4 regions of the Psychrobacter sp. P11F6 genome follow, and region 4 is predicted to be linked to each of the others. Evidence: predicted binding sites of a transcription regulator. Region 4 holds the regulator's gene; each other region holds the start of a gene.
What was found. Region 4 encodes PhoB, which activates phosphate uptake and scavenging genes when phosphate is short. Its sites were predicted from a motif close to TGTCATNAANCTGTCATAA; they were not measured.

Region 1: a site for PhoB is predicted at 2,271-2,289, ahead of AK822_RS10850 (porin). Genes of this name have one in related genera too.
Region 2: a site for PhoB is predicted at 2,763-2,781, ahead of AK822_RS02595 (DNA translocase FtsK). Genes of this name have one in related genera too.
Region 3: a site for PhoB is predicted at 2,908-2,926, ahead of pstS (phosphate ABC transporter substrate-binding protein PstS). Genes of this name have one in related genera too.

Annotation. Positions count from the first base shown of each region.
Region 1 is NZ_CM003594.1:2,640,830-2,646,848, reverse strand. Features, by position in the region: gene AK822_RS10855 (malate synthase G) at 1-1,693, shown strand, start outside; gene AK822_RS10850 (porin) at 2,427-3,509, shown strand; gene AK822_RS10845 (CTP synthase) at 3,705-5,339, shown strand; gene kdsA (3-deoxy-8-phosphooctulonate synthase) at 5,584-6,019, shown strand, end outside.
Region 2 is NZ_CM003594.1:612,063-618,081, forward strand. Features, by position in the region: gene AK822_RS02580 (MerR family transcriptional regulator) at 1-325, opposite strand, end outside; gene aat (leucyl/phenylalanyl-tRNA--protein transferase) at 422-1,231, opposite strand; gene trxB (thioredoxin-disulfide reductase) at 1,232-2,254, opposite strand; gene AK822_RS02595 (DNA translocase FtsK) at 2,844-6,019, shown strand, end outside.
Region 3 is NZ_CM003594.1:125,257-131,275, forward strand. Features, by position in the region: gene AK822_RS00555 (hypothetical protein) at 1-289, shown strand, start outside; gene thiC (phosphomethylpyrimidine synthase ThiC) at 333-2,315, opposite strand; TPP riboswitch at 2,564-2,706, opposite strand; gene pstS (phosphate ABC transporter substrate-binding protein PstS) at 2,999-4,162, shown strand; gene pstC (phosphate ABC transporter permease subunit PstC) at 4,337-5,290, shown strand; gene pstA (phosphate ABC transporter permease PstA) at 5,390-6,019, shown strand, end outside.
Region 4 is NZ_CM003594.1:3,073,954-3,079,972, reverse strand. Features, by position in the region: gene AK822_RS12730 (isochorismatase family protein) at 1-236, shown strand, start outside; gene AK822_RS12725 (HD domain-containing protein) at 417-1,046, shown strand; gene AK822_RS12720 (DUF1287 domain-containing protein) at 1,162-1,767, shown strand; gene asd (archaetidylserine decarboxylase) at 1,903-2,736, opposite strand; gene dtd (D-aminoacyl-tRNA deacylase) at 2,849-3,304, shown strand; gene phoB (phosphate regulon transcriptional regulator PhoB) at 3,461-4,165, shown strand; gene phoR (phosphate regulon sensor histidine kinase PhoR) at 4,246-5,349, shown strand; gene AK822_RS12695 (M23 family metallopeptidase) at 5,346-5,948, opposite strand.

The sequences.
Region 1 (6,019 bases), 430 kb from region 4:
AACTCGCGGTGCTGCTGTCGTTGCTTATGCCAAACAATTCCTAGATGAAAACTTTGCCTTGGTGTCAGGTTCATATAACGATGCGACCGGCTTTAAAGTGGTCGATGGTAAGCTTAAAATTGTCCAAGGTGATAGCAGTACTGAGCTAAAAGATGCCGAAAAATTCGTTGGTTTCGTCGGTGATGCAGAAAGCCCAACGGGTATTTTATTAAAAAACAACGGTTTGCATGCAGAGATTCAAATAGATGCCAATCATCCAGTCGGTAAAGACGACCCTGCACATATCAAAGATGTGCTGCTTGAGTCAGCTATTACGGCAATTCAAGACTGTGAAGACTCAATCGCTGCCGTCGATGCAGAAGAAAAAGTAGAAGTGTATCGCAATTGGCTTGGTCTCATGAATGGTGATTTGATAGAAACCTTTGAAAAAGGTGGCAAAACCCGCACACGTCAGCAAAACCCAGATCGTGAATACACCACCCCAGATGGTGGTAAGCTTATCCTGCCAGGTCGTTCATTATTACTGATTCGTAACGTCGGTCACCTCATGCAAAACCCTGCAATATTGGTCGACTTGGGTGATGGTCAAGAACAAATATTTGAAGGCTTAATGGATGGCTTGATTACACCACTATTAACGCTCAATGACCTTAAAGGTAAAAATGCGCTATCGAATTCACGTAAAGGTTCAATGTATATCGTTAAACCAAAAATGCATGGTCCTGAAGAAGTAAAAATGGCCAACGATTTATTCAACGCAGTAGAAGACTTATTAGGCTTAGAGCGTAATACCATCAAAATCGGTATCATGGATGAAGAGCGCCGCATGACGGTCAACTTGAAAGAAGCCATCCGCCAAGCGAAAGAGCGTGTCATTTTCATCAACACAGGTTTCTTAGATCGTACTGGTGATGAGATGCATACCAGCATGAATGCAGGTCCATTTGTACCTAAGGGTGAGATGAAGTCACAAGTATGGCAGCCAGCTTATGAGCAGTGGAACGTTGATATCGGTTTAGAGACTGGTCTACAGGGTGTTGCTCAAATTGGTAAAGGCATGTGGGCGAAGCCTGACGAGATGAAAGAGATGATGGATACCAAAGCTGCACATCCTAAGTCTGGAGCCAGTACCGCATGGGTACCATCACCAACAGGGGCAACCTTGCACAGCATGCACTATCATCAAGTGAGCGTTGCTGAGGTACAAGACAGTCTAAAATCACGTGAGCGTGCCAGCTTAGACGACATTTTGACCATTCCATTAGCAAAAAATACCAATTGGACTGATGAAGAGAAACAGCAAGAGCTAGACAATAATGCTCAGGGCATCTTAGGATATGTCGTGCGTTGGGTAAACCAAGGCGTTGGTTGTTCTAAAGTACCGGATATCAATGATGTGGGTCTAATGGAAGACCGTGCGACTTTACGTATCTCAAGTCAACATATTGCCAACTGGTTGCATCACGATGTCGTGAGCGAGCAGCAAGTGATGGATACGATGAAGCGTATGGCAAAAGTGGTAGATGAGCAAAATGTAGGCGATAGTGACTATCAGCCAATGGCAGGTAACTTTGACAACTCTTATGCATTCAAAGCCGCCTGTGACTTAGTGTTTAAAGGTCGCGAGCAGCCGAGTGGCTATACTGAGCCATTATTACATCAGGCACGCCTTGATCTAAAAGCAGGCTGTTGATATTGTGCAGGTTAACATTAAAATATGGCATACTTGACATTCTATTATGATACTGTCATGACTAAATGAGGCTTGTTATTGGCTTTTATACTTAATAAGAAGTCTGTGATAGCCATTGACTAAGGTTATAGTCTGGAAACAAGAGCAGTGAAAATCCCTTTTTTACTGTTCTTGTAGCAATTTTCCGATCTCAATTGTGACTGTCAGTATGTCATAAATCACATTTATTATTTTCTATTAGCCCTATTTGTTAATGAACAAGTAGGGCTTTATTTTTGTTAATTAAAGGATATTGATTACGCTAGTTTCAAGTTCTTAGTAATTATATTAATCAATAATATCTTTATCTATTTGAGCGGATAGGGATTTTTTTACAATGACCTACATTCTATAGTAGATATGGCATTCAACAAATACTGGGTTTAAAAATCTAAAAAAAATGTTGCAAATTATGTCAAAGTTGTTATGCTTGTATTCGAAGTATGAGTTTGGTAACGGATGTTACGCAACGGAGCGATAAAGACCTAAGATTACATGGCAGTTACTTTTTAATCCCAGTTATGTAAGTCATTGTTTTTTTCATCTTACTGTAATAGAACTTCGCCACACTTGTTTCTGACTAATCTCGGTAGCCAGTTACACATTATATCTTTGAGGATTTGTGACGATACCATTATGAGCACCAGCTAATAATAGCTAGCTTATTACTAAAATTGTAAAGTGGAGATACCCCATGAAAAAACTACTTTTAGCTACAGCAGTTGCTGCCCTATCTGTATCTGCAGCCAATGCAGCACCAACTGTTTATGGTAAAGCATTCTTAGCTGCCGACTACGTTAATGCTGAATATAATTCAGTTGGTAATGTAAATGACTTTGATGAAGATACAATAGAAATCAACTCTCATTCTTCACGTTTAGGTTTCAAAGGCTCTGAAGCCATGACTGCTAATACTGATGTTATTTATCAATTAGAGTATGGCACAAGCATCGATGGTGATAATGATACTTTCTCTAACCGTGATACATACCTAGGTATTAATAACAAACAATTCGGTGAGTTCCGTGTTGGTAAAAACCAATCTAGCCTAGACAAAATTAACAACGTTGTTGTTAACGAAGGCTATTGGGATAACATGGGTACGAATGAAATGGAAGACGACGTTGTTGAAGCGTTGAATATGGCTGATAGTGGTCGTATTAATAGCTCAGTGATCTGGGCTGCACCAAAATACAATAACCTACCATTAGAATTGTATGCTATGTATAGCTCTGATGATGATAATTTCAACAATGATGCGGGCTTCGGTGTTGCAATGATGTTTGACCAAGGTACAGGCTTCACTGCTGGTGTGGCTTATGACAAAGACCAAAACATCAATGGTGATATCATCCGTGGTACTGCAACTGTAGACTTAGGAAAATACATCGCAGCCCCTATAACACTCGGTGCTTTGTATCAGGTTGCAGATTATGACTTTACTGGTTCTGAAAAAGAAAAAGGTCTAGTTGTGAGTGCTCAAATGGCGCTAGCTAACTTTGCACGTCCAGCTTCTATTTACACTCAGTACAACAAGACTGACAATCTAGCTGGTATTGATAACGCTGAATCAGATCAGATCGTTGTTGGCGGTAAGTACTTCTTTAAAGACAATATCATCATGCATGCCTATGCTGGTATGAACAATGCTGATAACGTTAATACTATGTATAACACTGGTGTTAAAGATCCTATTACTAATAAAGACATACTTGCCAAGGTAAAAGGCGATGCTGAAGTATTCGTAGTTGGTACTGGTCTAGAATACAAATTCTAATCTAAGCATTAGAATCTGATTATAAAAACTCATCCTTCGGGGTGAGTTTTTTTTGTTATATCCTTTTTGAGTGGGTAGTGCGTTATAATAGCTAAGTACTAAAAACTGAATGTTTCAAAGAGTTTATGCTTTTGCCCTATATTTTTTGACGTATTTTTAGTAAAATCCTTCTTTACCAATTACCGACAGAGTACTATGACCAAGTTTATATTTGTGACCGGTGGGGTAGTGTCCTCACTAGGAAAAGGTATCACCGCAGCCTCTCTTGCAGCGGTCTTAGAAGCCCGTGGCGTAACCGTCACGATGACCAAGATGGATCCGTACATCAACGTCGATCCAGGTACGATGAGCCCATTCCAGCATGGCGAAGTATTCGTCACCGAAGATGGTGCAGAGACTGATTTAGATTTGGGTTACTATGAGCGCTTCTTACGCCATTCAAAAATGAGTAAGAGCAATAACTTTACTAGTGGTCGTATCTATCAAAACGTTCTAAATAAAGAACGCCGTGGTGAATATCTTGGTGGTACAGTACAAGTTATTCCACATATCACTGATGAAATTAAGAGTAAAATTTTAGCCAGTGGTGAAGGTTATGATATCGCTATTATTGAGATTGGCGGTACTGTTGGTGACATCGAATCGTTACCATTTATGGAAGCCGTCCGCCAAATGCAAGTAGAGCTTGGTCGCAATAGAGCTATGCTGATGCATTTGACGCTAGTTCCTTACATTGCTAGTGCAGGCGAAACCAAAACCAAACCAACGCAGCATTCAGTAAAAGAGCTACGTTCTATCGGTTTGCAGCCTGACATATTGATTTGCCGCTCTGATCACCACATCTCGCAAGACAACCGTCGCAAAATAGCGCTGTTCACCAATGTGGAAGAGCGTGCGGTTATTATGTGTGAAGATGCGCAAAGTATTTATCAGATTCCACGCACGCTTCATGAGCAGGATCTTGATGATTTGATCTGTGAGCGTTTTGGTTTAGATGTACCAGAAGCAGATTTGAGTGATTGGGATAAAGTGGTTGAAGCGCAGCTTAATCCTGAAATGAGCCTTACGGTAGCGATGGTTGGTAAATACGTCGAGTTACCTGATGCTTATAAGTCGATCAACGAAGCACTGCTGCATGCTGGTATCACTCATAAAGCCGATGTCAAAATTGACTATGTTGATGCTGAGCGTCTAGAAGACGATGACAGCTTATTGGCGCAGCTACACAATGCCGATGCCATCCTAGTACCGGGTGGTTTTGGTGAGCGTGGTACCAATGGTAAGATAAAAGCCATCACTTATGCTCGTGAAAATAACGTGCCATATTTAGGTATTTGCCTTGGTATGCAGCTAGCAGTGATTGAGTACGCGCGTAATGTACTCAAAATCGATGCCAACTCTTCTGAGTTTGATCGCAAAACGGCAGAGCCTATCATTGGTCTCATCACTGAGTGGTTAGATGAGCGCGGCGAATTACAGATTCGTAGCGATGACTCTGACCTTGGCGGCACCATGCGTCTAGGCGCGCAGCAAGCCGAATTGGTTGCTGGTAGCAAGCTTAGCCAAATCTATGGCGCCAAAAATATCACTGAGCGTCATCGTCATCGTTATGAGATGAACAATCGCTATATCGAGCCATTAGAGCAAGCAGGCATGACCATATCTGGTTATTCTGCCAAGCAGCATCTAGTAGAATCGGTCGAGATTGCTGATCATCCTTGGTTTGTCGCCGTACAGTTCCATCCTGAATTTACCAGCTCGCCACGCGGTGGTCATCCACTGTTCAACAGCTTTGTAAAAGCGGCTAAGAACTATAACGAAAACAAATAATCGTTAACGTATAAAAACTTACATGTATAAAAAAGACTGATCTTCGGATTGGTCTTTTTTTGCGTTTAATTTTATGACTGTGGCTATGAATGAGATTGTTTTTAAGCAATAAAAATGACAATTTTTCTAATGGTTGGTCAGCAATTACGCTTAACCCCTTTTTTTACTGAGTCTATCGGTTACAATATGGGATAGAAATATTAATAACAATAAAGAGGGTAACGACTTAATGGAACATTTATCAATGGCGCAATCACATGTCAAACTTACTACGCCAAATGGCAATACTCTTAATATCGGCAACGACCAGCCATTTGTGTTGTTCGGTGGTATGAATGTCTTAGAATCAAAGGAATTGGCCTTCGAGATTGCAGAGCAATATGTCGAAATATGTCAGCGTTTGGGCATTGGCTATGTCTTCAAAGCCAGTTTTGATAAAGCCAACCGTTCAAGCCTGCACTCGTATCGAGGCCCTGGATTAGAGCAGGGTATTGATTGGCTGGGGCAAATCAAAGAAAAATTCCAAGTTCCTATTATCACGGATGTACATGAGCCGTATCAAGCGGCACCCGTTGCTGAAGTCGCAGATATCATCCAACTACCTGCATTCTTATCACGTCAGACAGATTTGGTACATGCGATGGCGAAGACAGATGCGATTATTAACATCAAAAAAGCAC
Region 2 (6,019 bases), 1.0 Mb from region 4:
GGCTGATATTGGCTTGCTGTTTTTGTATTTGCGCCAATTTTTGCTGAGTAAGCATCAGTTGTAAATCAACATCCAATTGACCATCGTAATAATCATTCAAGCTGTCTCTGATTTCAGTGAGTGTAAAGCCAATCGCTTGCGCACTTTTGATTAGCTCAATACGTTCGATACATTCTGGATGAAACTCGGTATATAAACGCGAGCCTGCCTGACGCTTACGAGATTTTAGCAAGCCCAGTTGGTCATAATGACGCACGGTGTCTTTGGTTGTTTGAGCTTTTGTTGCCAGTGTTCCAATCAGTAAGAACGATGTGTCGGGTGCCATGATAACCTCGTCGGTAGGTAGCAGTTGATAAGGTACGAGTTAATAAAGTAGCGATTAACAAACAGACATAAGCCATCAATCACTTCGTCATCGTATTTATTTTAAGATAAGCTGCCAAGGTTCTATGGTATCAAGTAACGATACGGCGAGTGGTTTATGAGAGTTATTTTGCCATTTGACAATATTATTAGCCGTTAAGAGATCCAATTGAGTGAGAAATTCAGCACGCGGTAGCGTGGTTGCACCCAAGCTCATCAAATGCTCATTTGGTAGCTGACAGTCGACCAGCGCCACATGGCTTTGTTCACATAAGCGCATTAAACCCCAAAATGCGAACTTTGAGGCGTTAGAGGCGATATGAAACATCGATTCGCCAAAGTAAATGCTACCTATTTTTAGACCATAAAGCCCGCCAATGAGTTGCCCTTTATCATTCCAAACTTCAATGCTATGTGCAAATCCTTGTGCATGCAGTTCGGTATAAGCCTCAATCATTTCATCATGAATCCAAGTATGTTCGCCCTCGGGCTGTTCATTATTGAGGCGATCACTGCGCGGTAAACTACAGGCATGAATAACGTCATCAAAAGCTTGATTCAAGGTTAATTGCCAACGCTCGCGGATGGCTTGCTTACGCAGCGACTTGCTTGGCTTATAATTGGTTGGCACCATCACACAGCGCGGTTCAGGGCACCACCATGCAATTGGTTCATCTTCATTAAACCAAGGAAACAGACCCTGCGCGTAAGCAGAAATCAATGTTTCGGCTGCCAAATCTCCTCCGACAGCGACGATACCAATGCCGTCAGGATCAACCATCAAAGGGTCAGGAAAGTCATAACGCCCAAGACTTTTTAAGGTCTCAGGCGTGATGTGCTCATTGTTATATTGAGAGAAATTACCCATTTAGGCTTCTTTATCAGCAGTCAATGTTGACGCATAAGTATGGTCAGCGGCTGTAGCTTCGCCAATCGCATCCAAGTATTTTTCAGCATCTAGCGCGGCCATACAGCCCGTACCAGCAGAAGTGATTGCTTGACGATAGACATGATCTGCGACATCACCTGCGGCAAATACACCTTCGATGCTGGTTTGTGTGGCATTGCCGTCTAAGCCGCTTTTGACAATAAGATAGCCGTCTTTCATATCCAGCTGACCTTTAAATAAGTCTGTATTCGGCTTATGACCAATCGCGACAAACATGCCGAACACGTCTAATTGTTTAGTGCTGCCATCAATCATAGATTCGATGATTACGCCATTGACGCCCATGTCATCGCCGACGACTTCTTTGACTTTATGATTCCACTCGATTTTAATATTACCGTTTTTGACCTTTTCAAACAGTTTATCTTGGAGGATTTTTTCGGAGCGTAAGCTATCACGGCGATGCACCAAGGTCACTTCAGCGGCAATGTTAGATAAATATAGGGCTTCTTCAACAGCAGTATTACCACCACCGATGACAGCAACTTTTTGATCTTTATAAAAGAAACCATCACAAGTTGCACACGCTGATACGCCAAGACCGCGGAATTTGGTTTCTGACTCCAACCCCAAATACTGTGCTGATGCGCCAGTCGAGATAATAAGCGCATCACAAGTGTAGCTACCGTTATTACCCGTCAGCTCAAAAGGGCGCACGTTTAAATTGACTTCATTGATATGGTCATAAACCAGTTCAGTACCAAAGCGCTCGGCATGGGCTTTCATGCGATCCATCAATGCAGGACCTGTTAAGTCATGCGCATCGCCCGGCCAGTTATCGACTTCAGTGGTGGTAGTTAGCTGTCCACCTACTTCCATGCCCGTGACCATGACAGGTTTCAGGTTGGCACGTGCTGCATACACAGCCGCTGCATAACCAGCAGGGCCTGAGCCTAGGATAATGAGTTTTTCGTGACGTGGAGCGGTATTGTCAGTTGCCATGAGTTGTTCCTTGCTAAATATAAATGTTAAAAATACGAGTGAGCAATATAATAAAAAACAGTCTTCAAAATTGATGCTAATGGGATTTTCTAATCGCTGCGTGATAATAACATAAGGGCATTGGACGAAAAGTACAAGTTTGCTAAAACAAACACAGGTATGATTACAATCAAAGTATATTTCTCTTGAAATATTATGGTTAGAAACCGCTGGTATTTTATAGGTCTTATCTAATATGACTGTCCTTGTTCTATTCGTTATATTTTGCGAGTGACATAGGTTTTTGCTTAAACCGTATGATTTTTGCCTAAACCGTATACAGACTGATTTTATTGCACGCTTTCTTTGTAAGACGGTCGCCACTATCCCTATGTATTTGTTATTATAAGAAGTTATGCCAAGTGTGCCAAAGGCAAAAAGAAGGCTGTTGTATATCGCTTTTATAATAGACAATGTTTTCTGTACACTTCGCTAAGTGCGTTTGTATCAGCACTTTATATCCAACCCTTTATCAGCGCTTTATGTCAGCATGATTAGGCTTAGTCATGCATTGGCGACCATTTAGTATTAATAACAAGGCAGATCTTACGTGATATCAGCACCGCTTATTGAGTATTTAAAAAAGGGAATATTTACCCTCCTTGGGTTAATACTGGCCGTTTATCTATTTGTCATTTTGATGACATATACCAGTAATGATCCTAGTTGGTCGCATATCAGTAGCGATATGACCACGATTAATAATGTAGGCGGCGAATCGGGTGCTTGGTTATCTGACTTGCTTTATAGCTTCTTTGGTTTTGGTGCATGGTGGCTGCTGGCATTTGTGGTTTATGAGTCTATCCTTATTTGGTGGGACAACAAGCCAACGTTTTGGCTGATGCGAGTGGTTGCTTATGTGTTTTTATTATTAAGTGCCAGTGCGTTGTTTGCACAATTGGTGGCGTTAGTACAGCAATTGACCAATCCAGGAACGCTAGGGCTGGAAAGCGTGGCTGGTGGCATAATTGGGTTTGAATTACAGGCGCGTTTGGCACAGCTTTTATCGCAGTGGGGGAGTGTGATTTTCTTGACGGCATTCGTCATTATTACCGCGACTTTTGCCTTTAATATTCATTGGCTAGCAATTTATGAGAAGGTTAAGGCGCTATCGTGGCTTGGCTCAGGGGTGAAGCGTCAGGGTAGGATGCATGATAGTGTGTCAACCACGCCAGAAAATATCAATGCCAAGCAAAATGATGAAAACATAGCTAAGAGTAACGCGAAAAAAGACGCAGCCGATCACGAGCAGTTACCACTTGAATTGCAAGTTGCTGGCAATGCTCAAGCCGTAGACAACAGCGGTCGGTTCAGCAATGTGTTGTCAGAGTTCTTGGCAACGTCAGGGTTGGCTGAGAGCGTTAAAGCGTCTGTAGTTGCCGTAACACAAGCGGCGACGCCTAATTCAGCTGCTAAATCTAGTCGTGAGAATAGTGAGCCTGTCCCTGTCTCAGTAGAAACACCTAGCAGTACTGTTCAAAATCTAGCAAGTCATACGAATACATCGACGCCGTCAAGTCCTGCCATGACTGCTATCCGTAAAGTCGAGCCAAGCTTTGCTTGGAATGACGCCAATACTGTCGATGACTTGTTAGCCAGCGAGCAAATGGCTTATCACGCTAATAATATGAACACTTCTGATTCAGCTGCTACTACTTCTGTATCTGCTGATAGCAATACTGAGTCGTTAGAGACAGTGGTGCTAGACTCTACAGCGATATCAGCCGTAGAGATGTCCGAAGCTCAATCAACAGAGAACTTGCCGTCAATAGCTCAGCCATCAATAAATGAGCTGGTATACGGTGAGACGGCTGACGAAACGGATAATGAGCCTAAATCGTTCGAGTTAGAGGATAAAGTGGAGGCCGTTGATATACTGGCCGATGCATGGTTGGCAGAGCATGCGGATGTCTCAACATCTACAGCTATGCAGCCTGCAGAAACAGGGCAACCTTCAGAAACAGTGCAAGCAGCCAATAGGACTGAGCTGCCCAGACAAGCAGCAGTCACAGCGCCTGCGACAGACTCATCTAATAGTGAAATGAACGACTTTACTGATAAATGGTTTGATGAAGAGCCTGAACTGTCAGAGGATTTCGAACCTTCTTATATATCTAATGAAGCGAGTGTCGCCAAAGCAGTAGACGTGGTTGAACCAGTTGCGTCAGTCGCTGATATGACGCCGACCAATACGCCACCGTCTAATCCTAAACTGCCGCCTACGGTAGAAACCCGCGTCACAGCATCAGCTATTGAACCAATAGTTTTGCCTAAACCAACGGTAAGTTTTGCGGTACCTGAGGGCGATAGTAGCAATCATATCACTGACATGATGCCAGAGGATGATAGCGCTGAGGATGTCAATGCGCCCGTTATGCCAGATATTAGTGATGATGCCGCCTTCAGTCAAAAATCACGCTCGATGCAAACGGCTGCCTATCGCAGTAGCCTAACGCCTATTCCAGAGATTTCTATTTTGGATAAGCCAGACCCTGATCGTAAGCCCAGTTATACCGTCGCCGAGCTTGAGCAATTATCAGAGTTACTAGAGATTAAGTTACAAGAGTTTAATGTAAAGGCGACTGTGGTCAACGCCATTCCGGGTCCTGTTGTTACCCGCTTTGAAGTGGAGCTTGCTGCTGGTGTAAAAGCCAGTAAGGTTACCGGTATTTCACGTGATTTAGCGCGCTCGCTATCGATGGCGTCTTTGCGTGTGGTTGAAGTGATTCCGGGTAAGCCGTATATCGGTATCGAAGTACCCAATAAGCAGCGCGAAATGGTACGTTTGATTGAGCTATTGAATACCGAAAAATTCCAAGATCCTAAAGCCCAAATCAGCATGGCGATGGGTAAGGATATCGGTGGTAATGCCATCATTACTGACCTTGCGCGCGCGCCGCATATGTTGGTTGCTGGTACGACAGGTTCGGGTAAATCGGTATTGGTCAACTCGATGCTACTATCGATGCTACTCAAATATACGCCAAATGAGCTGCGTCTCATTTTGATTGATCCAAAGCAGCTCGAGCTTGCCAACTATAATGATATTCCACATCTATTAACACCAGTCGTCACCGATATGACTGAAGCGGCCAGTGCTTTGTCATGGTGCGTGGCAGAGATGGAACGTCGCTATCAACTGATGAGTTTGCTCAAAGTGCGTAAGCTTAATGAGTTTAATAAAAAGGTCATTGCTGCTGAAAAATCGGGCAATCCGATGCTTGATCCTTTATGGCGACCTAATGACAGTGTGAGTATCAGCCAAGCACCGAAGCTAAAAACCTTACCGATGATTGTCATTGTCGCGGATGAGTTTGCCGATATGATCATGCAGGTTGGTAAGCAAGCCGAAGAGCTTATCACCCGTCTTGCACAAAAATCGCGGGCAGCAGGGATTCATTTAATGCTGGCTACCCAGCGTCCATCGGTCGATGTCATCACGGGTTTGATTAAAGCCAATATTCCCGTGCGGGCGGCACTACGTGTGAACTCAAAAGTGGATTCGCGGACGATTCTGGACAGTGGTGGTGCCGAAGACATGCTGGGTAATGGTGATATGCTCTTTCTAGGACCTGGGCAAATTGAGCCAGATCGTGTGCATGGTGCGTATGTCAGCGATGAAGAGGTCAACCGTGTCTGTGACGCGTGGCGCGAACGCGGTGCGCCTGATTATATTGATAATATGGCAGGCAACTTTGAACTATCTAGTCCTAGTGGCGGTGGTAG
Region 3 (6,019 bases), 520 kb from region 4:
ACTTATGTATTGGAGCCGGAAGAAAAGTCTTAAAATAGCATGGATGGTCACATGGTTAGGGATTCTGATAGTTCCATTTATCGTATTGATGATAGTTTTCTATAAGATTTATCTTATAGATTGGTTACTGGGCGAGCATGCCAGCAGGTATCATGGTTATACTATTTTTATTATTATCTTTGGCTATCCACTGACTTTGCTTGTTTATTTAATCATTATGAAAATGTGCGACTCTTACTTCAAACGAGTTTTTCCACGAGACTCAAAAATAAACGTAAAAAAAGCTTAAACCTAGCAACTAGATTTAAGCTTAAGTATTAAACATTGAACAATCAAATTTCTCTATACAATTGACTCCCTGCCGCCTTATACTTTTGTGTCATTTCACTCATTTCTTGTTGAATACCCACTGCTCTCATAGCGTCTGCGCCCAAAGTAGCTGACTCCTTCGTATCCAACCCCTTGGCATAATCTCGCACGTTTTGAGTGATCTTCATTGAGCAGAATTTCGGTCCACACATAGAGCAAAAGTGCGCCGTCTTATGCGCGTCTTTAGGCAAGGTTTCATCATGGAACTCACGGGCGGTATCTGGGTCGAGCGCCAGATTGAACTGATCGTCCCAGCGGAATTCAAAACGGGCTTTAGATAACGCATTATCGCGAGCTTGTGCGCCCGGATGTCCTTTGGCAAGGTCGGCGGCATGAGCAGCGATTTTATAGGTGATGATACCGTCTTTAACATCTTTTTTATTAGGCAGACCTAAATGCTCTTTTGGGGTCACATAGCAGAGCATAGCAGTACCAAACCAGCCAATCATCGCCGCACCAATCGCACTGGTAATATGGTCGTAACCGGGTGCGATATCGGTGGTTAAGGGTCCTAAAGTATAAAAAGGCGCGTCGGCACAAACCTCTAACTGCAAGTCCATATTTTCTTTAATACGGTTCATTGCTACGTGACCGGGACCTTCAATCATGACCTGTACGTCATGCTTCCATGCCACTTGGGTCAGCTCGCCAAGGGTACGTAGTTCACCAAATTGTGCTTCATCATTGGCATCTTGCAAGCAACCCGGACGCAAGCCATCGCCTAAACTAAATGCCACATCATACTGCTTCATAATCTCGCAGATATCTTCAAAATGGGTATATAAAAAGCTCTCTTTATTATGAAACATGCACCACTGGGCCATGATGGAGCCGCCACGCGAGACGATACCGGTCAAGCGTCCAGCAGTTAGCGGCACATAGCGTAAAAGTACACCAGCGTGAATGGTGAAGTAATCGACGCCTTGTTCAGCTTGCTCAATCAGCGTATCACGAAAGATTTCCCACGTTAAATCTTCTGCCACGCCATCGACTTTTTCAAGTGCTTGATAAATAGGGACGGTACCAATCGGTACGGGCGAGTTTCTGATCAGCCATTCGCGGGTTTCATGAATATGATTACCGGTGGATAAATCCATGATGTTATCCGCGCCCCAACGCGTGGCCCACGTCATTTTAGACACCTCTTCATCGATAGAAGAACCTAACGCCGAGTTACCGATATTGGCGTTAATCTTGACCAGAAAATTGCGCCCGATAATCATCGGTTCAGATTCTGGGTGGTTGATGTTGTTTGGGATAATTGCGCGACCTGTAGCTACTTCACTCCGCACAAACTCAGGAGTGATAACCGTCGGCGTATTAGCACCAAAGTTTTCACCGTCATGTTGACGCATATCGGTCAGCTCATGCTGTTTTTGCGTTTCGCGAATGGCGATGTATTCCATCTCAGGGGTAATGATGCCGCGACGAGCATAATGCATTTGCGTGACGTTGCCAGCTTTGCCATCGACATCTTTGGCGCGGCGTGGTTTGTCGATATGAGCAAATCGTAGATTGGCAGTACTGATATCGCGGGCGCGTGCCATTCCGTAAGCGCTAGACAGTCCGCTTAATTGCTCGGTATCACCGCGCTCAGCAATCCAGCCTTCACGAAGCTTTGGTAAGCCTTTGGTCAAATCAATCTCGACGTTGGGGTCGGTATACATGCCAGAGGTGTCATACACATAAAAGGGTGGGTTCTGTTCCCATTCGTTCTCAGAAACGCCTTGCACAGGGGTAGGGTCAAGGGTGATTTCACGCATGGGTACTTGAATATCAGGACGTGAGCCTTCGATATAGACTTTACGGGAGGCGGGGAGTATGCGGTGTAAATCGCGAGCGTCTTCTTCGAAACGAGCATCACTAGCACTGCGGTGAGCAGGGGTCTTTAACGCGTCTGTCTTAGAAGGTTTTTGAGAAGGAGAAGTGGCTAATAAAGTTGTCATATGCTGTCCTAGCGTGTTGGTTTTTGAATAAAAGCAACACCGCCAGTAGCTGCGGGGGTGGCATCTGTGATCTAGACAAATTCAGTTCATGAGCATCAGCCTACGACCAAAAAACATAGTCGCGGATGATGCTCATCAAACGTTGGACGCAGCTTTATATCAGTCTTCACTACTTAATAGTACATCACGCACATTAAGACAGTAATGAGGATAAAAAAGGCATTTCTGCACGTCCTTTGCCATAAATAACAAAGTGCTTAAGACTTCCCTGCGTCGGTACTAACCGCATCAGGTTCGGCGGGTGATCTCTCAGCGAATGTATAAAGGCGACTACTTTAATAAAGCAAGCTTAAAAATGAGTCGATAATACACCGCACCCCGAGTCTGTCAGTGTTGTAAATCAACTTAATACTAACAAAGTTCTGCAATGAGGGCTAATGATATTTAGATGAAAATATCAGGCTTTGAGTTTGAGGTTCGATGTTTTTATGAGAACGACTCTAGAGTACCAGTGATTGAAATCACTTGATATTACTGAGCTGTAGATAGCTTATCTAAATATTATGTAAAGCGAATGAAAGATTCTGGAGGTTGTCATTAAACTGTCATAAAAATTTGGCAAGATAGCACGCATGTCACAAACAATGCTTTTTTGTATCGTTGTTAAACTTTAGGAGTCCTACATGCGTTATTCGTTATTAGCAGTGGCCGTTAGTTGTACATTAGTGCTTACGGCATGTAATAAATCGACTGAAACGACAGAGCCAGCTGCGGATAGCAGTAGCGCTGTCACCACCACGGAAGCAACCACTCAGACAACCTCTGCTTCTACAACAGGTTTTAAATCTGCTGAGAATATCGCAATGAACATCACGGGCGCAGGTGCATCATTTCCGCAGCCTATCTATGCTAAATGGTCTTACGACTACAACGCTGCTACCGGTGGTCAAGTCAATTACCAGTCGATTGGCTCTTCTGGTGGTATCAAACAAATCGAATCAAAGACAGTCGATTTTGGGGCGTCTGACGCGCCGATGACGCCTGAAGAGCTAGACGCAGCAGGCTTGATTCAGTTTCCGACGGTTATCGGCGGTGTTGTACCTATCGTCAACATCGATGGTGTTGAGCCGGGCGCGTTGAAATTAGACGGTGCAATGTTGGCAGACATCTATTTGGGTAAGATTAGCAACTGGAATGACCCTGCTATCAAAGCCATGAACCCAGATTTGACTTTGCCTGATGCCGCTATTACGACAGTATTCCGCTCAGACGGTTCTGGCACAACGTTTAACTTTACGGATTATCTAGCCAAAGTCTCACCAGACTGGAAAGACACAGTTGGTGTTGATAAAACAGTCAAATGGCCAACGTCTGCGACTGGCGCAGGTGGTAAAGGTAACGAAGGCGTATCAAGCTATGTAAATCGTATGAAAAACTCTATCGGCTACGTTGAGTATGCTTATGCCAAGCAAAACAACATGTCACATACTGCATTGAAAAACGCTGCTGGCAACGTCGTTCAGCCATCTGCTGAGACATTTGCTGCGGCAGGTGATATCGACTGGTCACAGCAAGCGGGCTTTTATAAAGTCATCACCAACTCTGAGACTGAGCAAGCATGGCCGATCGCTGCTGCGACCTTTATCTTGGTACATAAGCAACCAGAGAATCCTCAGCAAGTGGCTGGCGTGTTGAACTTCTTTGATTGGGCTTATACCCAAGGTGATGACGATGCCATGGCACTCGATTACGTACCATTCTCTGATGCAGCGGTTGCCTTATTCAAGGAAAAATGGAACGAGGTAAAAGGCAGTGATGGACAGCCTGTTTATAAGCCTGCTCAGTAACCTGTTTCTGCTAATCATGAGTCAATAATTTTCTAATTATCCTCTCGAATAACTATTCTCCGGTAGTTATTTGAGAGGTTTTATCACAGCAAATTTGATGACAAGTTTGTTGTGATAAAACCGAATGAATGCTTCTACTATTTTGACTTGATCCTATTTAATGCTGAGACACTTATGAATGATTTAAGGTCCCAACTGGCTAAACAAAAGCGCTATGACTTATTGTTTGTGAATGCTACTAAGGCTTTTGCCATACTGGTACTCTTATCGTTGGGCGGCATTTTAGTCTCCTTGATCATCGGAGCGTGGCCGAGCATTCAAACATTTGGTCTTGGATTTTATACCAGTAATAATTGGGATACGGTCGCCAATGAGTACGGGGCGCTAGCACCTATCTATGGTACGTTGGTGACATCCTTTATCGCCATTCTGATAGCTGTACCAATCAGTTTTGGCATTGCCATATTTTTGACCGAAATGTGTCCTACTTTTCTAAAAAAACCGCTCGGTATCGCCATTGAGTTATTGGCTGGTATCCCCTCTATCATTTACGGTATGTGGGGTTTGTTTGTCTTTGCGCCTTTCTTCGGTGATCACATTCAGCCATGGTTCATTGAACACGTCGGTCCACTACCCATCATTGGTAAGCTATTTACGGGTGCACCAATGGGACTGGGTATGTTTACCGCCTCGCTGGTACTGGCCATCATGATTATTCCATTTATCGCCGCCACCATGCGCGATGTTTTTTCGGTCGTGCCAGACCTGCTTAAAGAATCAGCATATGGTATGGGCGCGACGACTTGGGAAGTCATGTTCAAGATCATTTTGCCGTATACCAAAGCTGGTGTGGTTGGTGGCGTAATCTTAGGACTGGGTCGGGCATTGGGTGAGACGATGGCAGTGACTTTCTTGATTGGTAATGCCTTTAACATCAGTCCGAGTCTGTTTACCTCAGGTGTGACTATTACCTCAGCATTGGCTAACGAGTTTGCCGAAGCGTCGAGTGAGCTACATTTGGCTTCCTTACTACATCTTGGCTTAATCTTGTTTGTCATTACCTTCATTGTGCTATCGCTTGCTAAGCTGATGCTCATGAGTATGGATAAAAAAGCAGGTAATCGCTAGTCGTTAGATTGCCTCAGTTTCATTGAGTCAGTTCGATGAAATCAATCAGTTAAGTGTCGATGGTTATTGGTATTGATAAAAATATGGGAAACACATTTTATGCCTTCTAACAATGCTACCAACGCGATCAATGCACCGTCACCGCTGAACACTGGCTTTGAAGGGCGTTATAACAGAAGCTTATATAACAAGCGCCGTTTGACCAACAAGTTAGGTCTAGGCTTTGCCATGTCGGCGATGGTTTTTGGACTATTTTGGTTGTTTTGGATATTGTTGACGTTATTTGTTGAAGGCTTTCAAGGTATTGTGCAGCTGCCTATTTTTACTGCTGATACACCGCCACCGATGAGTGCGGGCGGGCTGCGTAACGCCATTGTCGGTTCAGTAATGCTTGCGTTTTCAGGATTGTTCATCGGTGCCCCTATTGGTCTTATGACCGGTATTTATTTATCTGAGTTCGCTCAAGGCAGTATGCTTGGCAAGGTAACGCGTTTCTTAAATGATATTTTGCTATCCGCACCCTCGATTGTGATTGGTCTCTTTATTTATGCATTGATGGTGAAAGGTCAAAGTTTCTCTGGTTGGGCAGGCGCGTTAGCATTGGCATTAATCGTTATTCCTGTGGTCGTGCGTACCACTGAGAATATGCTCAATCTAGTGCCTAATAGTATTCGTGAAGCAGCTTACGCACTTGGCACACCCAAGTGGAAAATGGTGACTCAAGTAACG
Region 4 (6,019 bases):
GCGTAGAGACACATGTCTGTGTACTACAAACAGCGCTTGATTTGCTAGATAATGGTATGCAGCCCGTCATCATTGGTGATGCGGTCGGCTCACGCTTTCCATATGATAAAAAGCAAGCAATACGCCGTATTCGCCGTGCTGGTGGCGTGATTACCACGGTTGAAACCATTCTGTTTGAGTTATGCCGAAGTAGTCAAGACCCTGCTTTTAAAACCATCAGTAACTTGATTAAATAGTTATTTTATTCAAAATAGAACCGATAGCGCTTACTCACATAAGCGCTATTTTTTATAGTGGTGCTGATTAGCTATAGGTTGGCATGCTCTTTTATAGCGCTCATAAAATGTATAATACTTGCTTATGCGTAAAGGTAAAATGAAGCGCTATATCTTCGTAGAAAAATTAAGAGAAAATTTATGCCATCAACCAAACCCCTTTTATTAACCAACCCAACGCTTGCCTCAAACATTGATATAGATCATGTCACTCATTTCTTATTAGAGCTTGATGCGCTTAAACGTATCAATCGTCGTAGCTATGTGACGCATACCACACGTAAAGAAAACTCTGCCGAACATTCATGGCATTTAGCCATGGCGTGCTGGTCTATCGCTGAACAGTTTGAGCTAGATGTCAATCATGAAAAACTACTCAAGATGGCATTGGTACATGACTTGGGTGAGATTGACGCTGGCGATACGTTTTTATTCGCAAACAGTCGTAGCGAGGCGCACATTGAAGAACGCGCTGGTATTGCCAGATTACAACGTGAGCGTGGCAATGGCATCATGGATTTAAATGAGATTTGGGAAGAGCAGGAGACGGGTAGTAGTAAAGAAACCCAGCTGCTCAGAGTGGTTGATCGTTTATTGCCGTTTTTACTCAATCTCAATACTGAGGGGGAAACGTGGATTGATGCTAACGTCACGTGCTCGCAAGTGACTGCGGCACTTGCTTTTATCAAAGACAGCTTTCCTCCCATTCATGATTGGCTATCAAAAAATATCGACTATGCGACTCGGCAAGGGTGGTTGATTGATGCTTAAATAGAGCCATCATTTTGCCGTTTACATGTTTGCAAATATTTGTATTCTTTAAATATTAAAGCGTTTAGAATTAACTAAATGAGCGATTAAGCATATTATATAGAGAGATTATTAAATGAGAGTCACTGGCACTTATAAGGTTTTTGCTAAATCGCTCGTCTTTGTTAGCCTATTAACTTTGGCACAACTAACGCATGCTGCCGCACCTATTAGTAATGGTGATAAACTGGCGCACGATGCCAAAAAACAGATCGGTATTACCACCAGCTATGATCCTGCTTACCGCAAGTTGGATTTTCCGCGTGGCGATGTACCGATAGAAACTGGCGTCTGTACCGATGTTATCGTCCGTGCTTATCGCTTGCAAAATATAGATCTACAGCAATTAGTCAACCATGATATGAAGTCAAATTGGTCGGCTTATCCAAAGACTTGGGGGCTGAAATCAACCGATAAGAATATCGACCATCGCCGAGTGCCCAATCTTGAAGTGTTTTTTGCGCGTCACGCAAAGACATTATCGACGACTGATAAAGCCAGTTTTCAAGCAGGCGATGTGGTGACGTGGCGATTACCGAATGGCAATTTGCCGCATACAGGTATCGTCTCTGATAAAGTCGCTGCGGATGGTACACCGCTGATTATTCACAATATCGGACGCGGTACGCAAGAAGAAAATATCTTATTTGCTTATCCTATTCTCAAGCACTTTCGTTATTAACTACTTTTTTTATTAACTACTTTCATTATTAAGCTAGTACGTTGCGATAAGATCATTACCCACAATAAAAAGCTCAGTTCAACATAGATTAGGATGCTGGACTGAGCTTTTTTAAGTCATTAAATCGCTCAATTATTAAGCGTTAGTAGTCCCTAGTAGCTGTCCCATTTTTACCACACTATCGGCTTTCATACTGTCTTGCCAATCTGCTTTTGCGCCTTTTGGTAGAATGACAATTGCGGTTGAGCCTAAATAAAAACGACCCAGCTCATCGCCTTTTTCAAAGCTCATATTGTGCTCAGCTTCTTGAATATCATCAGTGCGGGCAATTTTACCAGTCGCCACCGTTTCGATACCAGCGACAATCATCGCCCCAACCATCACCACCGCTGCTTTACCATATGCTGTATCAAACAGACAAACCAAGCGTTCATTACGCGCAAATAAGTCTGGCACGTTCGCCGCTGTAGTATTGTTGACCGAAAACAGCGTGCCCGGTACATAACGGGTTTTGGTCAGAGTACCGGCGAAGGGCATATGTACACGGTGATAGTTACTGGGCGCAAGATAAACCGTTGCAAAACTCCCATCCGCAAAATAGCGTCCATCTTCACTGTCAGCAAGCAGTTGACCAACGTCATAATAGCGACCTTTTGCTTGAAGCAATTTATGGTCGTCAATTTGACCCAACTGCGAGATAATACCATCGGCAGGACTGACGATACCATGAGGCGTCATGTCGATAGGGCGCGCGTCTTCTTTTAGCTCACGAGTAAAAAAATCATTAAAGCTCTCATAGGCGTTGAGACTTTGGCGCTCATACTCGTCCAAGCTGACGTTGTAGGCTTTAGCAAAGCTACGGATAAACGTGCGTTTAACATAAGGATGGCGGCTAGCGGCTAGACGCCCAGCAACTTTACTCAGTTGCTGCTGCGGGACAAGCTGTTGTAAAGTAGTGAATACATTCATAATGAGGCTACCAAAATAGGGTGTGATGTAATAATTAATAAGCAAGAGAATGGCCGTATTTTATCATGGACGGCGTATTATTGTATGGGCATAATTGGTAAGGAATCCGTAAATGAAAGCACTTATACAGCGCGTACGCCGTGCTAGTGTCACCGTCGATGCGCAGTGTGTTGGTACGATTGAGCAAGGCATATTGGCTTATATTGGTTTAGGGCCTGATGACGACCTAACAAGCGCCCAGCGCATGGTGGATAAAATCCTCACCTATCGTATTTTTGACAATGATGATGATCCTGCCAAGTACGGCAAACTGGATAAAAATGTCCAGCAAGTTGGTGGCGGACTGTTATTGGTATCACAGTTTACGCTAATGGCAAAAACAGACAAGGGTCGTCGCCCTGACTTTGGTGGTGCGATGGCACCTAATGCGGCGCAAGCGTTGTTTGCACAATTGGTCGCCTACGCCAACACGCAACATTCAAACGTGGCAACGGGTCAGTTTGGCGCTAATATGCAAGTGTCGAGCGTCAATGATGGGCCATTGAATTTCTTGTTAGAAGTAGATTGAGTAAACTAAGCATTAGCCGTCACGAGACCTATGAACCGCTTAAAAGTTGAATGTCATTAAGCTGTCATAATTACCCCGTTTAATAGGGAGCAGCAGGCGAGCATTTATCGCCTTTTTTGTCAGCTAAATGTTGTCCTCTAACACTGAGAATGCCGTATGTATAATGAGCAAATTTTGATTGTTGAAGATGAACCTGCGATTCGTGAAATGATCGTCATGACGCTAGAGATGGCGGGATTTGATAGTTTGCAGGCAGCGGATGTATCTGAGGCGCACCAACAAGTGGTTGATCACCGCCCTGCGCTGATTTTGCTAGATTGGATGCTGCCCGGCGATAAAAGTGGCATTGATTTTTGTCGATTGCTCAAAAATGATGAGCTACTTGCTGAGATACCAGTCATTATGTTGACGGCTAAAAGTGAAGAGGACAGCAAGGTGCATGGCCTTGATGCTGGTGCTGATGATTATATGACCAAGCCTTTTTCGACACGTGAGTTAATATCCAGAATCAAAGCAGTATTGCGGCGTAGTAACGCGCTCAGTAGTGATAAACCTATCGAAATCGGCAATCTGAGCCTTGATCCCAAGAGTCAGCGAGTGACAGCGGCTGGTAAAGTGGTTGATGTTGGTCCTACGGAATATCGATTATTGGCATTTTTTATGAGTCACCCAGAGCGTGCCTATACGCGGACGCAGCTGCTAGACCAAGTATGGGGCGGCAATGTATATATCGAAGATAGAACCATTGATGTGCATATCAAACGTTTGCGGACATTACTACGACCGCATCAATGTGATACGTTGATACAGACAGTGCGTGGGACAGGATATCGATTTTCTAGCTTTATTGAACCAATTTAACGGACGGTTTTTATTCGCTATAAAAGCAGTATGTTAATCGCAGCACAGTGAAAAACGGCGAATAGTGATAAGGATGATGGATGAACACCCTAATATCGGCTCAAGGCGACCAACAAAATAAGTCACTGCTAGCAACTCAGCAGAATACAACAGATCAACTCAAAAAAATTAGAAGCGCACTACGCGCATTGCGTGATGCGGTGGTTTTGCTCAATGACGATGATGGGCTCGAATGGTGGAATCAGGCCGCCGAAGATTTAATGTTGTTACAGTTGTCAGATAAAGGTAAGTGCATTTTTGACTTTATTAGTGCGCCTGAATTTCGTCAGTATTATCAGGCGACGACCAACCCTAACGATGGTGCTCAGGATGGTGTGCACATTGTCTCGTGGCGCGCGCCCAAGCGTTATCTAAAGTGTGAGCTCACGCCTTTTGGCGATGAGAAGCTGCTCATTATTTATGATGTGACGCGCTTGCATCATTTAGAGGAGATGCGCCGCGATTTTGTGGCGAATGTCTCGCATGAGTTACGCACACCGTTGACCGTCATGATGGGTTATCTAGAAAATTTTTCGGATCAGCCAGATATGCCGCCGCATTGGAAGCGCGGGTTTGAGCTGATGAGCCAACAGACTGCGCGTATGAATAGAATTGTGAATGACTTATTGCTGTTATCTCGCATCGAAATCGAAGAAACCCATGAGCTCAGTTATATTGATATGACCAAGCTGCTGACCCATGTTTATGATGATGCGCAAGCGTACAATCAAGAATATGGGCATACCATTCACTTGCAGATAGACACTTATGACGGACTGTATGGCTCAGAGATGTATCTAAATAGCGCGCTTTCTAATCTGGTGATTAATGCCATCAAATACACGCCCAAGGGCGGTAATATCGCCATTAGCTGGACAAAAACGTCAGAAGGTTGCCGATTTGCCGTCGAAGACAATGGTATTGGTATTGCACCTGAGCATATCGCACGGTTGACGGAGCGTTTTTATCGTATTGATAAAGGTCGTAGTCGGGCGACTGGCGGCACAGGGCTAGGTTTGGCAATCGTTAAACACGTCTTATATCAGCATGAAGCCAATTTGCAAATTGAATCAGTAGAAGGGCTGGGCTCGACGTTCAGTATGGTTTTTCCAGCTGCCCACATTAGATCAGCTGCAATACCCTAATTTTTTTGTAAAAGTGGATAGGGGTTCACTGCACTGCCGCTGATATAAATACCGTAATGCACATGTGGCGGCGTACCTTTTGCATTGCCACTGTCGCCGACGTAGCCGATGATATCGCCGGCATCAACCCAGTCGTTTGGACTAATATCTGCATAATCTTCTAAATGCGCATAATAATGCCCTGCGCCGCCTGGTCCAACCACGACCACCACACGACCGCCTAACGTATTTTCACCAACTTTGCTGACGATGCCTTGTGTTGTGGCTCGTATTGGTGTGCCTCGTGCGGCAAAGATATCGATACCTTCATGACTGCGACCTTGACTGCGTGCAGCGCCCCACGTATCTGTTAGATGTTGTTCTGGGAGTGGACTGGGTAAGCTGTTTTCCGTCGGTGGTTCTTGCTGTAATAAGCTGAGCTGTTGCCATTTTGCCATCACAAATGACTGAGTTTGTTGGCTGATGCTGGGTAAGAGCCTATCAAATACAAATAATAGCATCAACAATACAGCCGCTTTAATAAGCACACTGAGTACACGGCTTAAAAAGGTTGGCCTTTTCTTTTGTTTTAATTGCGGGTTATTGTCATCTGCTAGCATCGATCTCTCTTTAGTTTTTTGAATTAGTTTTCCTTATTATTATATAAGTGAAGTTATCTATTCTTTGTATG